DNA from 4 places in the Bacillus sp. TL12 genome. Region 3 is predicted to be linked to each of the others. Evidence: riboswitches for the same ligand, from Rfam matches in the RefSeq annotation. Region 3 holds a riboswitch; each other region holds the start of a gene.
The links. Region 3 has a riboswitch for S-adenosylmethionine ahead of mtnK (S-methyl-5-thioribose kinase). Riboswitches for the same ligand answer to the same signal wherever they lie in the genome.
Positions count from the first base shown of each region.

Region 1 (3,187 bases), on a different contig from region 3:
AAGTATACAATGCCACTTAATACATACTTTTAAATCCTCCAATTTTCACTTTAGATAGTGAACTATATTCAAAAATCAACTATCGGGGAGCTTTAGTTGAATAAAAATAATTAAACTTTATTCGAAACCTACATAATAATGTAGCTTTGAAATAAAGTCACGGTGTTGTCCTCCTTTAGATATGATTATCTAAAGGAGGATTTGTTATGTTCAAAAGAAAAAACAGTTGAAGGTGAATGAAAGGAGGTTATGATACAGGAACAGGCTATTGGTATATGAAGTGCATAGAATCAGAAACATTTTTAAGTTTTGTTAGGGTTATCTAAAGTTATTACTACATTTCCTTTTTTGTGCCCTTTCTCTACATATTTATGAGCTTCAGGAAGTTGTTCTAGTGGATAACGTCTATCGATGACGGATGTTATTTTCTCTGCCTCGATAAGCTCTTTGAGGAAAAGTAAATCTTCAGTACGTACTTTTGCTATCATTCCTTCGACTGACACGTATGTCCCGTTCGAAGTGAGTGCTTTCTTGCAATTAGATTTGGTGTTTTTCCCGACTGCATCAAAGATAATCTCATAGCGTTCTTCTCTTTCTGTAAAATCTTCTTTCGTGTAATCAATTACGTTATCAGCCCCTAAAGATTTTACTAACTCTAAATTTGTAGTACTACAGACCCCGGTAACTTCTGCCCCAAAGTATTTGGCAAGCTGTACCGCGGAAGTTCCTACGGCTCCAGAAGCTCCATAGATAAGAACTTTTTGCCCACTTTGGATAGTTGCTTTTCTAAGAAAATGTAATGCTGAAGTTCCACCAAAAAGAACAGCAGCGGCTTCCTCATAATTCATGTTTTCCGGTTTCATTGCTAACAATCCATCTTCAGGTATACATGTGTACTCAGCGTAAGCCCCAACACTCATTCCCGTTAATGCAAAAATTTGATCACCTTTCTTGAATTGTGTTACATTTTCACCTATCGTTTCAATTTCTCCTGCCAATTCTACCCCCAATATAGGTTTTCTCGGCTTTCTAAGACCTAGGATGATTCGCATAGGAATCCAGTACAAAATAGGACTATTGAAACCTCGAATTCTACAGTCTCCAGATGTTACTGTTGTCGCGTGAATTTTTACTAGGACTTCATTATCTTTGGGAATAGGTTTTTCGACCTCTTTGAGTTGAAGAACATCAGGTGGTCCGTATTTTGTGCATACAATTGCTTTCATAGCGAGCCTCCTTTAATCATTTTAATCCCATGATATTTTCTCTATTTTAAAAAAATGCTCTTTTCTATTGTTCTTTTATAGAGTTTATTTCACTTTAGTGGATATATGATGTGATAGATTTAGAACTTGCATGTTGACATAAAAATCATTCAGGAATATAATTTTTATTAATTTAAAAATTCAATAAATAAATTCACTTATCAAGAGAGACTGAGGGACAGGCCCTATGACGTCCGGCAACCTCCGAAATTCGGAACGGTGCCACTTCCTGCAGAATGGATTCATTCTGAGAGATAAGCCATCATATAATTTTTATGGACGAAGCCTCTTTCAGATGAAAGAGGCTTTTTTATGTTGTAAAGGAGGGGGAGTATAAAATTTAATAGTTTTTTGAATGGATATAACTGTTTCCAAGCATTTTTAATGCTATATTGCACGGAAAAATAATTAGAAGAGGTTGGATTATTATGGAATATACAAATGAAGATAGTCAAACAAAGCTGCAAAGAACGATGAAGAGTAGACATTTATTTATGCTTTCATTAGGGGGAGTAGTTGGGACAGGGCTCTTTCTAAGTTCGGGATACACGATTAATCAAGCAGGTCCAATCGGAACAATGATTGCATATTTAATTGGTGGTTTGATTATGTATTTGGTGATGTTATGCCTTGGAGAGTTAGCGGTTTCAATGCCAGTTACTGGAGCTTTTCATACATACGCAACGAAATATATAGGACCTGGGACTGGCTTTACGATTGCTTGGATGTATTGGCTTACTTGGACTGTTGCATTAGGTTCGGAATTTACGGCTTCAGGTCTACTTATGCAAAGGTGGTTTCCCGATACTTCGGTTTGGATGTGGAGTGCAATATTTGCTGCGACCATTTTCCTTTCCAATGCTTTTTCAGCAAAATTCTTTGCAGAATCAGAGTTTTGGTTTTCCAGTATTAAAGTAGCCACCATATTATTATTTATTATTTTAGGTGTGGGAGCTATGTTTGGTATTCTTTCTATGAAAGATGTATCTTCAGCACCTATGCTATCAAACTTTATTGGGGAAGATGGGCCTTTTCCAAATGGTTTTTTTCCAATTTTCATGACTATGCTTTCAGTAAGTTTTACTTTTTCAGGAACAGAATTGATTGGTATTGCGGCTGGAGAGAGTATAGACCCAGAGAAAAATGTACCGCGGGCAATCAAAAATACTGTTTGGAGACTCTTTATCTTTTTTATTGGTACAATCTTTGTTCTTTCAGGGTTAATTCCTTGGAGAGAAGCTGGAGTAATTGAAAGTCCGTTCGTTGTAGTCTTTGATAGGATTGGTGTACCGTATGCCGCAGATATTATGAATTTTGTTATTTTGACGGCATTACTTTCAGCTGCGAACTCAGGGTTGTATGCCTCATCTCGTATGCTATGGTCCCTTTCAAAAGAGAAGATGATCAATCCTTCTTTTGCAAAATTAACATCAAAAGGAATTCCTCTTCATGCTTTAATTTTTAGCATGATCGGTGGATGTTTATCTCTTCTTTCTAGTATAGTTGCACCTGATACTGTGTATATCGTTCTTGTATCTATTTCGGGTTTTGCGGTGGTCGTTGTTTGGATGGGAATTGCAGCTTCACAGTTTATGTTTCGGAGACGTTTCTTAGAACAAGGTAATTATGTAGAGGATTTGAAATATAGAACCCCTCTTTATCCAATCGTTCCTATTGCGGCTTTTCTATTATGTTTTGCATCTTGCATTGGTATAGCTTTTGATCCTAATCAAAGGATAGCTCTTTATTGTGGTATTCTATTTTTAGCTTTATGTTATTTTACATATTACTTAAAAAGTAATAGAAATCGCCCGCGGGCAATAAAAAAATTGAATGATGCAAGATAATGGACTCTTTTTGGTTAAAGCTCTTTGGATTTTAAAATCATTATGAAAAGGCGTGTGATTCCTATGAATAATTAT
Region 1 is NZ_JAJJBY010000017.1:72,071-75,257, reverse strand. Features, by position in the region: gene LOK41_RS16715 (NAD(P)-dependent alcohol dehydrogenase) at 303-1,226, opposite strand; SAM riboswitch class I at 1,421-1,526, shown strand; gene LOK41_RS16710 (amino acid permease) at 1,694-3,112, shown strand; gene mmuM (homocysteine S-methyltransferase) at 3,176-3,187, shown strand, end outside.
Region 1: linked by a shared signal. The riboswitch ahead of LOK41_RS16710 (amino acid permease) and the one ahead of mtnK (S-methyl-5-thioribose kinase) in region 3 are both predicted to bind S-adenosylmethionine.

Region 2 (3,187 bases), on a different contig from region 3:
TGTCCTCAAGTGCTTCACGTGTTGGATTTCCAGAGCGACTATAGTCGTATTTACCAAATGTATCTACATTAAATTGATGAAATGTTGATGTATTATAGATGGGAACGTTAACCGCGCCTGTTTGTGAATCATGTTTATAGTGGTTATGAAGTAAGAGTGTATCTAAAGAATAACTCATATTCTCACACCTTCTTTTACATGTTTAATAGCCTGCTTTAAGTCTTGAATTAAATCATCACCATTTTCAATACCTACAGAAAAACGGAGGAGACGATTACATACGCCGCGTGCTGTACGCACTTCTTCTGGAATATCTGCATGTGTTTGTGTTGCTGGATATGTCATTAAACTTTCAACTCCGCCAAGGCTTTCTGCAAAGGTAATTAAGGATAAAGATTGTAAGAAAGGATTTATCCATTTTTCATCGCGAAGACGAAATGAAATCATGCCACCTCTTCCTGGATAAAAAACATCGGTTACACCATCTTCCTCGTTTAAATAAGAAACGATGTTCTTTGCATTTTCTTCATGTTGTTTCATACGAAGAGCTAATGTTTTCATCCCGCGAATTAATAACCACGAATCAAACGGACTTAATACAGCACCAGAAGCGTTATGATAGTGGGCAAGTTCTTCACAAAGCGCTTGACCTTTTGCAATGACAAGTCCGCTTAATACATCATTATGGCCACCTAAATATTTTGTGGCGCTATGAAGAACAATGTCTGCTCCTTCTGTTAATGGTTGTTGTATATAGGGAGTGTAGAAAGTATTATCTACAATAAGAAGGACTCCGTGTCGTTTGGCAACAGTTGCGACAGCTGCGATATCAGTAACTTGCATTAATGGATTGGTTGGAGTTTCTATAAAAATAGCTTTCGTTTGAGAAGTAATGGCTTGTTCTATTTGTTTTATAGATTGTGTATTTACGTATCTACATCGAATATTCCATTTCTCCTCATGTTCTGAAAATAACCGATAGGTTCCCCCATATAAGTCTTCTGATACGATAAGTTCATCTCCAGACCGGAATAAAGACAGAACAAGAAGAACCGCTGCCATTCCCGAACTACAGGCATATCCTTGTTCCCCTTCTTCTAAATCAGCAATTGCGCGTTCTAAAAGGCCGCGTGTTGGGTTTCCAGTTCGTGAATAGTCGAAACCTGTTGATTTTCCGATTCCTTCATGACGATAAGCTGTTGAAAAGTAAACAGGGGGATTAACCGTTCCTGTAGTCGTTTCGCTTCGATTCCCGATTTGAGCTAGTTTTGTTTCAATTGTTGACATGTTGAATTCCTCCTTGATAAAAAATAAAAAAAGCCTTCTAAGAAGAAGGCTTTCATGCGAATATAGTCTTCTTCTTATCTGTCAAATCTTTTCACAATTTGCTGGAATTAGCACCTTATTAACGAACATGTTAATGGTTGCTGAGGTGTCATAGGGCCAGTCCCTCTACCTCTCTAGATAAGAATAATTTGTATGAAATTTTATTATGCTTTTAACTTTACAATAAAAGATAATTGAATTGCAACTTTATTTTAAATGTTTTTTATTTTCCTTTTAATTTCATTGACTTTTAGTTTGTCCCATGATAAGTTTATTAGAAAATTAACAAAGATTGTTAAAAGGTACACGTATTTCCTTTTAAAAAATAAATGAATAATTAAGATAAACTCTTATTGAGAGCGGTGGAGGGAAAGGCCCTGTGAAACCCGGCAACCTTCAAACGAAATGTTTGAAACGGTGCTAATACCTGCAGAACAATTTGTTTTGCATGATAAGAGGAGGATTGATGATGTCCCCCTCTTCAAGGTGAAGAGGGGGTTTTTATATTGATAGAAAAGAGGGAGACAAGTGAAAATTCTAGATTTATTATCAAAAGGGATTATTATCGGTGATGGAGCAGTTGGTACATTATTACATTCTCATGGTTTGCAAAGTAGTTTTGAAGAATTAAATCTATCAGATCCAGATTTAATTATATCTATTCATAAACAATATGTAGCTGCCGGTGCAGATATTATTCAAACAAATACATATGGTGCAAATGAAGCAAAATTGCGCATGTATGGTTTAGAAAATCAGGTTACCAAAATTAATAAAGCAGCAGTAAAGCTTGCAAAAGCAGCCGTGACAGACAAGAATGCTATTTTAGGGACGATTGGTGGTATGAAGCATATTGGAGCCGTTACAACGACTGATATGGAACGGGAATTTATGCTACTTGAGCAGGCCGAGGCATTATTAGAAGAAAAGGTTGATGGATTATTATTAGAAACATTTTATGATGAATTCGAATTGCTACATGCGGTGAAAGTACTGCGAAAACAAACAGATATTCCAATTATTGCACAGTTAGCTCTTCATGAAGCAGGCACAACCCAAAATGGGAATGATGTAAATGAAATATTAAAACAGCTTTTAGATTACGGTGCAAATGTAGTCGGTTTAAACTGTCAGTTAGGACCGCTTCATATGACGGAAGCTTTCAAAATGATATCGATTCCGAAAAATGGGTATTTGTCAGCTTATCCAAATGCAGGCCTTCCAAACTATGTAGAAGGGCGTTACATATATGAAGGAAGTCCTGCTTATTTTGAAGAGATGACACCGAAATTTATTGAACAAGGTATTCGCTTGTTAGGGGGATGTTGTGGTACAACGCCAGCACATATCGAAGCGATGAAGCGTGCGATTACAAATGTAACGCCTGTTACAGAAAAACAAATCGCTCAAAGACAACAAGTGGTTCCTATGCAAACAAAACGTGCTAGCACCCATGTTACTCTTGCGGAAAAAGCGAAGAAGCAAACAACAGTTGTTGTTGAACTAGATCCCCCAAAAACATTAGATACGCAGCGTTTTTTTGAAGGGGCAAGGGCATTGAAAAGAGCGGGAGCAGATGCGATTACGTTAGCAGATAACTCGTTAGCATCTCCGCGCATTTCAAATATGGCAATGGGGGCATTATTAACGAAGCACGATATTCCAGTGCTGACGCATTTAACGTGCCGTGACCATAATGTGATTGGCCTACAATCCCATTTACTTGGTTTATCAGCTTTAGGAATGGAAGAAGTGTTAGCTTTAACAGGTGATCCAGCTCGTGTTGGTGATTTTCCAGGAGCGACGTCTGTATATGATTTATCTTCTATTGAATTAATTAAAATGATTAAGGAAATGAACG
Region 2 is NZ_JAJJBY010000001.1:127,689-130,875, reverse strand. Features, by position in the region: gene metC (cystathionine beta-lyase) at 1-178, opposite strand, end outside; gene LOK41_RS00760 (methionine biosynthesis PLP-dependent protein) at 175-1,287, opposite strand; SAM riboswitch class I at 1,359-1,471, opposite strand; SAM riboswitch class I at 1,674-1,784, shown strand; gene LOK41_RS00755 (bifunctional homocysteine S-methyltransferase/methylenetetrahydrofolate reductase) at 1,855-3,187, shown strand, end outside.
Region 2: linked by a shared signal. The riboswitch ahead of LOK41_RS00755 (bifunctional homocysteine S-methyltransferase/methylenetetrahydrofolate reductase) and the one ahead of mtnK (S-methyl-5-thioribose kinase) in region 3 are both predicted to bind S-adenosylmethionine.

Region 3 (3,187 bases):
GTGTAATCCGGTAAAAAGTCATTTTCTGCTAATAATGGCATCGTCTCAAACTTTGCTTTCGCTAAAGCGACGCCTGATAAATAGTCAGGATATCCTGGATCAGGTACAAGTATTGTGTCACCAGGGTTTGTAAAACAAAGCGGCAATTCAACCAGCCCAGCTTTACCACCAAATAAAATAGCGACTTCTGTTTTAGGGTTTATTTTGACTCCGTATTCACGTTCATAGAATGTCGCAACGGCTTTTTTTAAGCTTTCATGTCCGCGAAATGGGGGGTATTTGTGATGAACTGCTTTTTCTGCTGCACGTTGTAAAGCTGTTACGATATGCGGCGGTGTTGGTTGATCTGGATTACCTTGACCTAGATTGATAACATCGTGCCCTGCTTCGACGACTTTGTTAACTTTTGCAACAAGTGAAGCGAAAAATTGCGTTGGTAATGATGTTACAATCTCGGAAGGTTGAAAATATTTCATACTTTCCACCTCTTTTGAAAGTTGTTACAATTCTAGTGACAAATGATATAACCTTTCTAAGTTTTTGTAAAGAAAAAATAATTGAAGATGGGGTGGATAAAGTGAAAGTCGCATGTATTCAAATGGATATTGCTTTTGGTAATGTAAAAATAAATATTGAAAATGCAAAGAAAAAAATAGAAGAGGCGATGCAAGGAAAACCGGACGTTATCGTATTACCAGAACTTTGGACGACTGGTTATGATTTGGAGAGATTGCCGGAAATTGCAGATGGGGATGGGATTCAAACAAAGCAACTTCTTTCAGATTGGGCACAGCAATATGGTGTGAATATTGTCGGTGGTTCTATTGCGAAGCAAACAAAGCATGGTGTTACGAATACGATGTATACAGTGAATCGTGAAGGAAAACTACAAAGTGAGTATAGTAAGGTTCATTTGTTCCAGTTGATGAATGAACATAACTATTTAATAGCAGGTGATGAAACAGGAGAATTTACATTGGATGGTGTACAGTGCGGTGGTGTCATTTGTTATGATATTCGTTTTCCAGAATGGATGCGTGTTCATACTGTAAAAGGGGTAAATGTATTATTCGTTGTAGCAGAATGGCCACTTGTTCGCTTAGCTCATTGGCGTTTACTTCTTCAAGCGAGAGCAGTTGAAAATCAATGTTATGTGGTTGCATGCAATAGAGCAGGAGAGGATCCAAATAATGTATTTGCTGGACATTCTCTTATTGTTAATCCATGGGGAGAAATTGTAGCAGAAGCAGGAGAAGAAGAGTCTATTTTGCATGGGAATTTAGAGTTAGAAAAAATTAAGGAAGTGCGTAAGGGAATTCCTGTCTTTGCTGATCGACGTCCAGAATTATATAAATAAAAATATTGACAAATGATTTTTATTCTTGTTATAGTCTGTAACAGAAACTTAAAAATTCGAATAAATCATGCAACTCTTATCAAGAGCAGGTGGAGGGATTTGGCCCGATGAAACCCAGCAACCGACCGTAATACCATTGTGAGATGGGGCGCTTATGCGCCAAAAAGGCACGGTGCTAATTCCAGCAGAAAGGATCGCTTTCTGACAGATAAGAGGGGAGAAGATCAACTTCAAACCTCTTTCTTCATGGAAAGAGGTTTTTCTTATGATGAAAAGCCTCTGAATTTAATAAAGGGGGATAAAAAATGGGATATCGTTCATTAACAAAAGAAACAGCAGTTGAGTATGCAAAAGAGCAGGGGTACTTTGAGAAAAAAGCAAAGGTAACTTGCCATGAAATAGGGGATGGAAATATAAATTATGTATTCCGGCTTCATGATGGAGAACGCGGTATCATTGTAAAACAAGCTCTCCCATATGCGAAAGTCGTTGGGGAAAGTTGGCCACTTTCACTAAGAAGAGCCACAATTGAAAGTCAAGCATTGCAAGTTTTTGCAAAATATGTACCAGAATATGTTCCGAAAGTATATGGTCATGATGAAGAATTAGCTGTGACAGTAATGGAGGATTTATCATCTCTTACCATTACTCGAAAAGGTTTGAGTGAAGGGGAAGATTATCCACTTTTATCTCAGCATATTGGACGCTTTTTGGCACACGTTCTTTTTTATACGTCAGATTTTGGTCTATTAACAGAAGAGAAAAGGGTGCTAGATGGAAAGTTTGTAAACCCTGATCTTTGCAAAATTACAGAAGATCTTGTGTTTACAGATCCATTTGGAAACTATGATACAAATGATTATGAGAAAGAATTACAGCCTACATTAGATGAGCTTTGGTGTGATAAGAAATTGAAATTACAGGTAGCACAGTATAAATATAAATTTTTAACGAGAAAAGAAGCATTAATTCATGGCGATTTACATACAGGTAGTATTTTTTCATCACCTTCTGAAACAAAGGTAATTGATCCAGAGTTTGCAACATATGGACCATTCGGATTTGATCTAGGTCAATTTATAGCAAATTTATTATTAAATGCGCTATCAAGGGAAGAAGAGAAGCGAAGTGTATTATTCTATCATATTGAAAAAACATGGAGTAATTTTGTAGAAGTATTTACAAAACTCTGGGTACTAGAAGGAGTAGAATCCTATACAAAGGAGAAACAATGGCTGGCAATTGTACTGCAAAATATTTTTGCTGATGCAGTTGGGTTTGCGGGGTGTGAAATCATTCGTCGAACAATTGGGTTAGCACATGTAGCAGATTTAGATGGAATTCAGGATAAGAATAGAAGAATACAAGCTAAAAAACATGCATTATATTTAGGCAGAGAACTAGTGATACATGAAACGACCGGTGCGGATACTCGATTGTTTCAAACGGTATTTCAATATATTGTTTCAGGAGGGGTGAAAGCATGAGTGCAACAGTTGCCGTTCCACGTTCTATAAGTTGGAAAGGAGATTCTATTGCATTATTAAATCAAACGAGATTACCGCACGTTGTAGAATATAAAACGTTAACCAATATTGAAGATGTGTGGAAAAGTATTGTTATGCTGGAAGTGCGAGGAGCACCTGCAATTGGTATTACAGCAGCTTTTGGTTTAGTGCTTGCAGCAAAAAGATATAATGCTACGAATATCGCTGACTTTGAAAAACAATTTAAAAGAGATTGTAATTATTTAGCAACCTCACGTCCGACGGCTGTTAATTTATTTTGGGCAATTGATCGTATGACTGCTTCTATCAAGCAAGTAACAAC
Region 3 is NZ_JAJJBY010000026.1:7,412-10,598, reverse strand. Features, by position in the region: gene LOK41_RS20010 (pyridoxal phosphate-dependent aminotransferase) at 1-476, opposite strand, end outside; gene LOK41_RS20005 (carbon-nitrogen family hydrolase) at 491-1,357, shown strand; SAM riboswitch class I at 1,431-1,572, shown strand; gene mtnK (S-methyl-5-thioribose kinase) at 1,663-2,844, shown strand; gene mtnA (S-methyl-5-thioribose-1-phosphate isomerase) at 2,841-3,187, shown strand, end outside.

Region 4 (3,187 bases), on a different contig from region 3:
CCAATAATCTACCTCTTCAAAAGGAAGTGTTTCAACCGGCGCTCCTGTAATAATGAGACCGTCAAATTTTTCTCCCTCAATATCGCGAAACGTTTTATAAAAACTTGTTAAATGATCTTGCGCTACATTACGGGATACATGAGACTCCATATGGAGCAAATGCACGTCTAATTGAAGTGGAGTATTACCGAGTAATCTGAGCAATTGCGCTTCTGTTTCTTGTTTTGTTGGCATTAAATTCAAAATTGCAATTTTTAAAGCACGTATATCTTGTGTTTCAGCTCGTTCTTTTGTCATGACAAAAATATTCTCTTTTTGCAATACTTTACGAGCTGGTAAATCCTTATCAACAATGATCGGCATGTGCTTTGCCTCCAACTAATGCTTCCTCTAGGTCCGCAATAATATCAGAAACATCTTCTATACCGACTGATAGGCGAATTAAATCAGATGTAACACCTGCTAAACGCTGTTCTTCTTCATTTAACTGTCTATGCGTTGTACTAGCAGGATGAATCACACATGTTCTCGCATCTGCTACATGCGTTACAAGCGTTGCTAACTTCACATTTGCAATAACCTCTTTCGCAGATTCTAATCCGCCTTTAATTCCAAATGTTAAAACACCACTTGCACCTTTTTCTAAATACTTTTGTGCTAGCGGATAATTTTCATTACTTTCTAATCCCGGATAATTCACCCATTCAATACGATCATGATTAGCAAGCCACTTCGCAACTGCAAGAGCATTTTCACTATGACGCTCCATTCGTAAATGCAATGTTTCTAAACCAATATTGCTAATATACGCATTGAATGGGCTCATACAGTTGCCATAGTCTCTTAATAATTGAACGCGGGCTTTCACAATATATGCCGCCTGCCCAAAGTTCTGCACATAACTTACACCGTGATAACTTGGGTCTGGTTCGACAAGCTCTGGATACTTTCCATTTGTCCAATCAAAATTTCCGCCATCGATAACAATCCCGCCTAATGAGCTTGCATGGCCATCAATATATTTCGTTGTAGAATGAACAATAATATTTGCCCCATGTTCAAACGCTTGGCACAAATATGGTGTCGCCAAAGTATTGTCCACGATAAAAGGTACTTTTAGTTCTTTCGCCGCTGCTGAAAACTCTTTAAAATTTAAAACATTCATCGCTGGATTTCCAAGAGACTCTGCATAAATCAGCTTTGTTTTGTCATTTGCAAGTGCCACAATCTCATCAGCAGATGAGTTCGGATTAAAGAACGTAACATCAATCCCCAATTTACGTAAACTTACCCCAAATAAATTAAATGTTCCCCCATAAACGGTTGAAGAACAAAGTAAATGATCACCACTACTACAAATATTTAAAACAGCAAGCATAATGGCCGCTTGACCAGAAGCTGTCGCAACAGCTCCAACGCCGCCTTCTAAATCGGATAACTTTTGTTCAAATGCTGCTAGTGTCGGATTCCCAATACGCGTATAAATATAGCCTTCTGCCTCTAAATTAAAGAGTGCTGCTAAATCATCAGACGTATCGTATTTGTACGTCGTACTTTGATAAAGCGGTAAAACACGCGGTTCACCATTTTTCGGTGAATAGCCACCTTGCACACAAATGGTTCCTTTTCCCCATGATTCTCCCATCTCTCATACTCCTTTCTTTTATAGAAAATAAAAAAACTGCTTCTTTCCTGAATAAGAAAGAAGCAGTTTGAAAACACGCTCTAAAGTCTCTTTCTTATCTCTCAGGATTTATTACCTGCAGGATTTGGCACAATTCCGCTATGCGGCTGTTGCCAAGGTTTCATAGGGCCTGTCCCTCCACCTTTTCTTGATAAGACTATGCAATTACCGTTGATTTTATAGCAATTATTTCCTAATGTCAATTATTTTTCTGAATTTTTACAATAAATTTTATTAACATTTTAATCGTTTATTCTTACAATTCAAACTTAATATATCAGCACGAATCGTTCCCTCTAAAGAAAAAGAATAACTTTTAAAGCCATTGCTAACTATGTAAAATAAAAGAGTTATATGTTTTTATCTACATCCGTTTTTTTATATGCACACAATACATTTATGACTAAGTCATTTTCCTTCCAAAATAATAGACATATCGCATGAACTATCCAATCGTTTTCATATTATAATTTCTAATTTTTTCATCATCACGTACAATAAGGAGGCTTACAAAATGACAATTAGAAGAGACGTGCACTATTTACTTATTGTGTACGGTATGTTTCTAGGTTCTATTGTTGGTACTACAGTATGGTTATTTTTAGTTGTCACCAATGCTGGAATTCATTTCGTATGGGAGTATTTACCGAAAGAATTCGCATTACCATCCTATTACACAGTTTGTATAACAACAATCGGTGGTATTCTTATTGGACTATCACAAAAATACTTTGGTACATACCCGCGTTTAATGCCAGAGGTAATGGTTGAATATAAGAAAACGGGTAGAATTGAATACCGCTTTGTACATAAGGCTACATTAACAGCCATTATTGTTTTAACATTTGGAGCAAGCTTAGGCCCCGAAGCAGCACTTGTTGGGATTATAGGTGGGCTTTGTACATGGGTTGGCGATCGCTTTCACTTTGCTGTAAAAGGAATGCAGGGGCTAACAGAAATTGGGATTGGTGCTACTTTAAGTGTTATTTTTAATGCACCGTTATTCGGCTATTTAGCACCAAACGAAAATGAGAATGAACGACTTGCTGAAGTTTCTAAAGGAAAAAAGGCTATTGTATATGCTGCTACTACTTTTGCTGGTTTTTCTATTTATTTATTGCTTAGTAAGTTTGATAATCGAGGATCTTTTATCGTTAACTTTGAAGAGGGATCTTTTTCACTTCGTGAGTGGGTTTCCTTTTTACCACTTGCTTGTATAGGAGCTAGTGTAGGCTATTTTTATTTCAAGATAGAACATACATTGGAGAAAATAGTACATCCTTTTAAAGAATATAAGGTAACATTAGGGATTATTGGCGGTATTCTTTTAGGGATTGCTGGAACTTATCTCCCATATACAATGTTTTCAGGAGAACATCAATTAAAAGAACTCGTACATGAATGGACAGAATTATCATTTTGGGTGTTACTTCTTTCAGGCGTTTTAAAATTATGTATAACGGCAGTTTGTTTAAATACGGGTTGGCGCGGAGGACACATTTT
Region 4 is NZ_JAJJBY010000009.1:77,070-80,256, forward strand. Features, by position in the region: gene metA (homoserine O-acetyltransferase MetA) at 1-363, opposite strand, end outside; gene LOK41_RS10945 (bifunctional O-acetylhomoserine aminocarboxypropyltransferase/cysteine synthase) at 347-1,645, opposite strand; SAM riboswitch class I at 1,737-1,842, opposite strand; gene LOK41_RS10950 (chloride channel protein) at 2,199-3,187, shown strand, end outside.
Region 4: linked by a shared signal. The riboswitch ahead of LOK41_RS10945 (bifunctional O-acetylhomoserine aminocarboxypropyltransferase/cysteine synthase) and the one ahead of mtnK (S-methyl-5-thioribose kinase) in region 3 are both predicted to bind S-adenosylmethionine.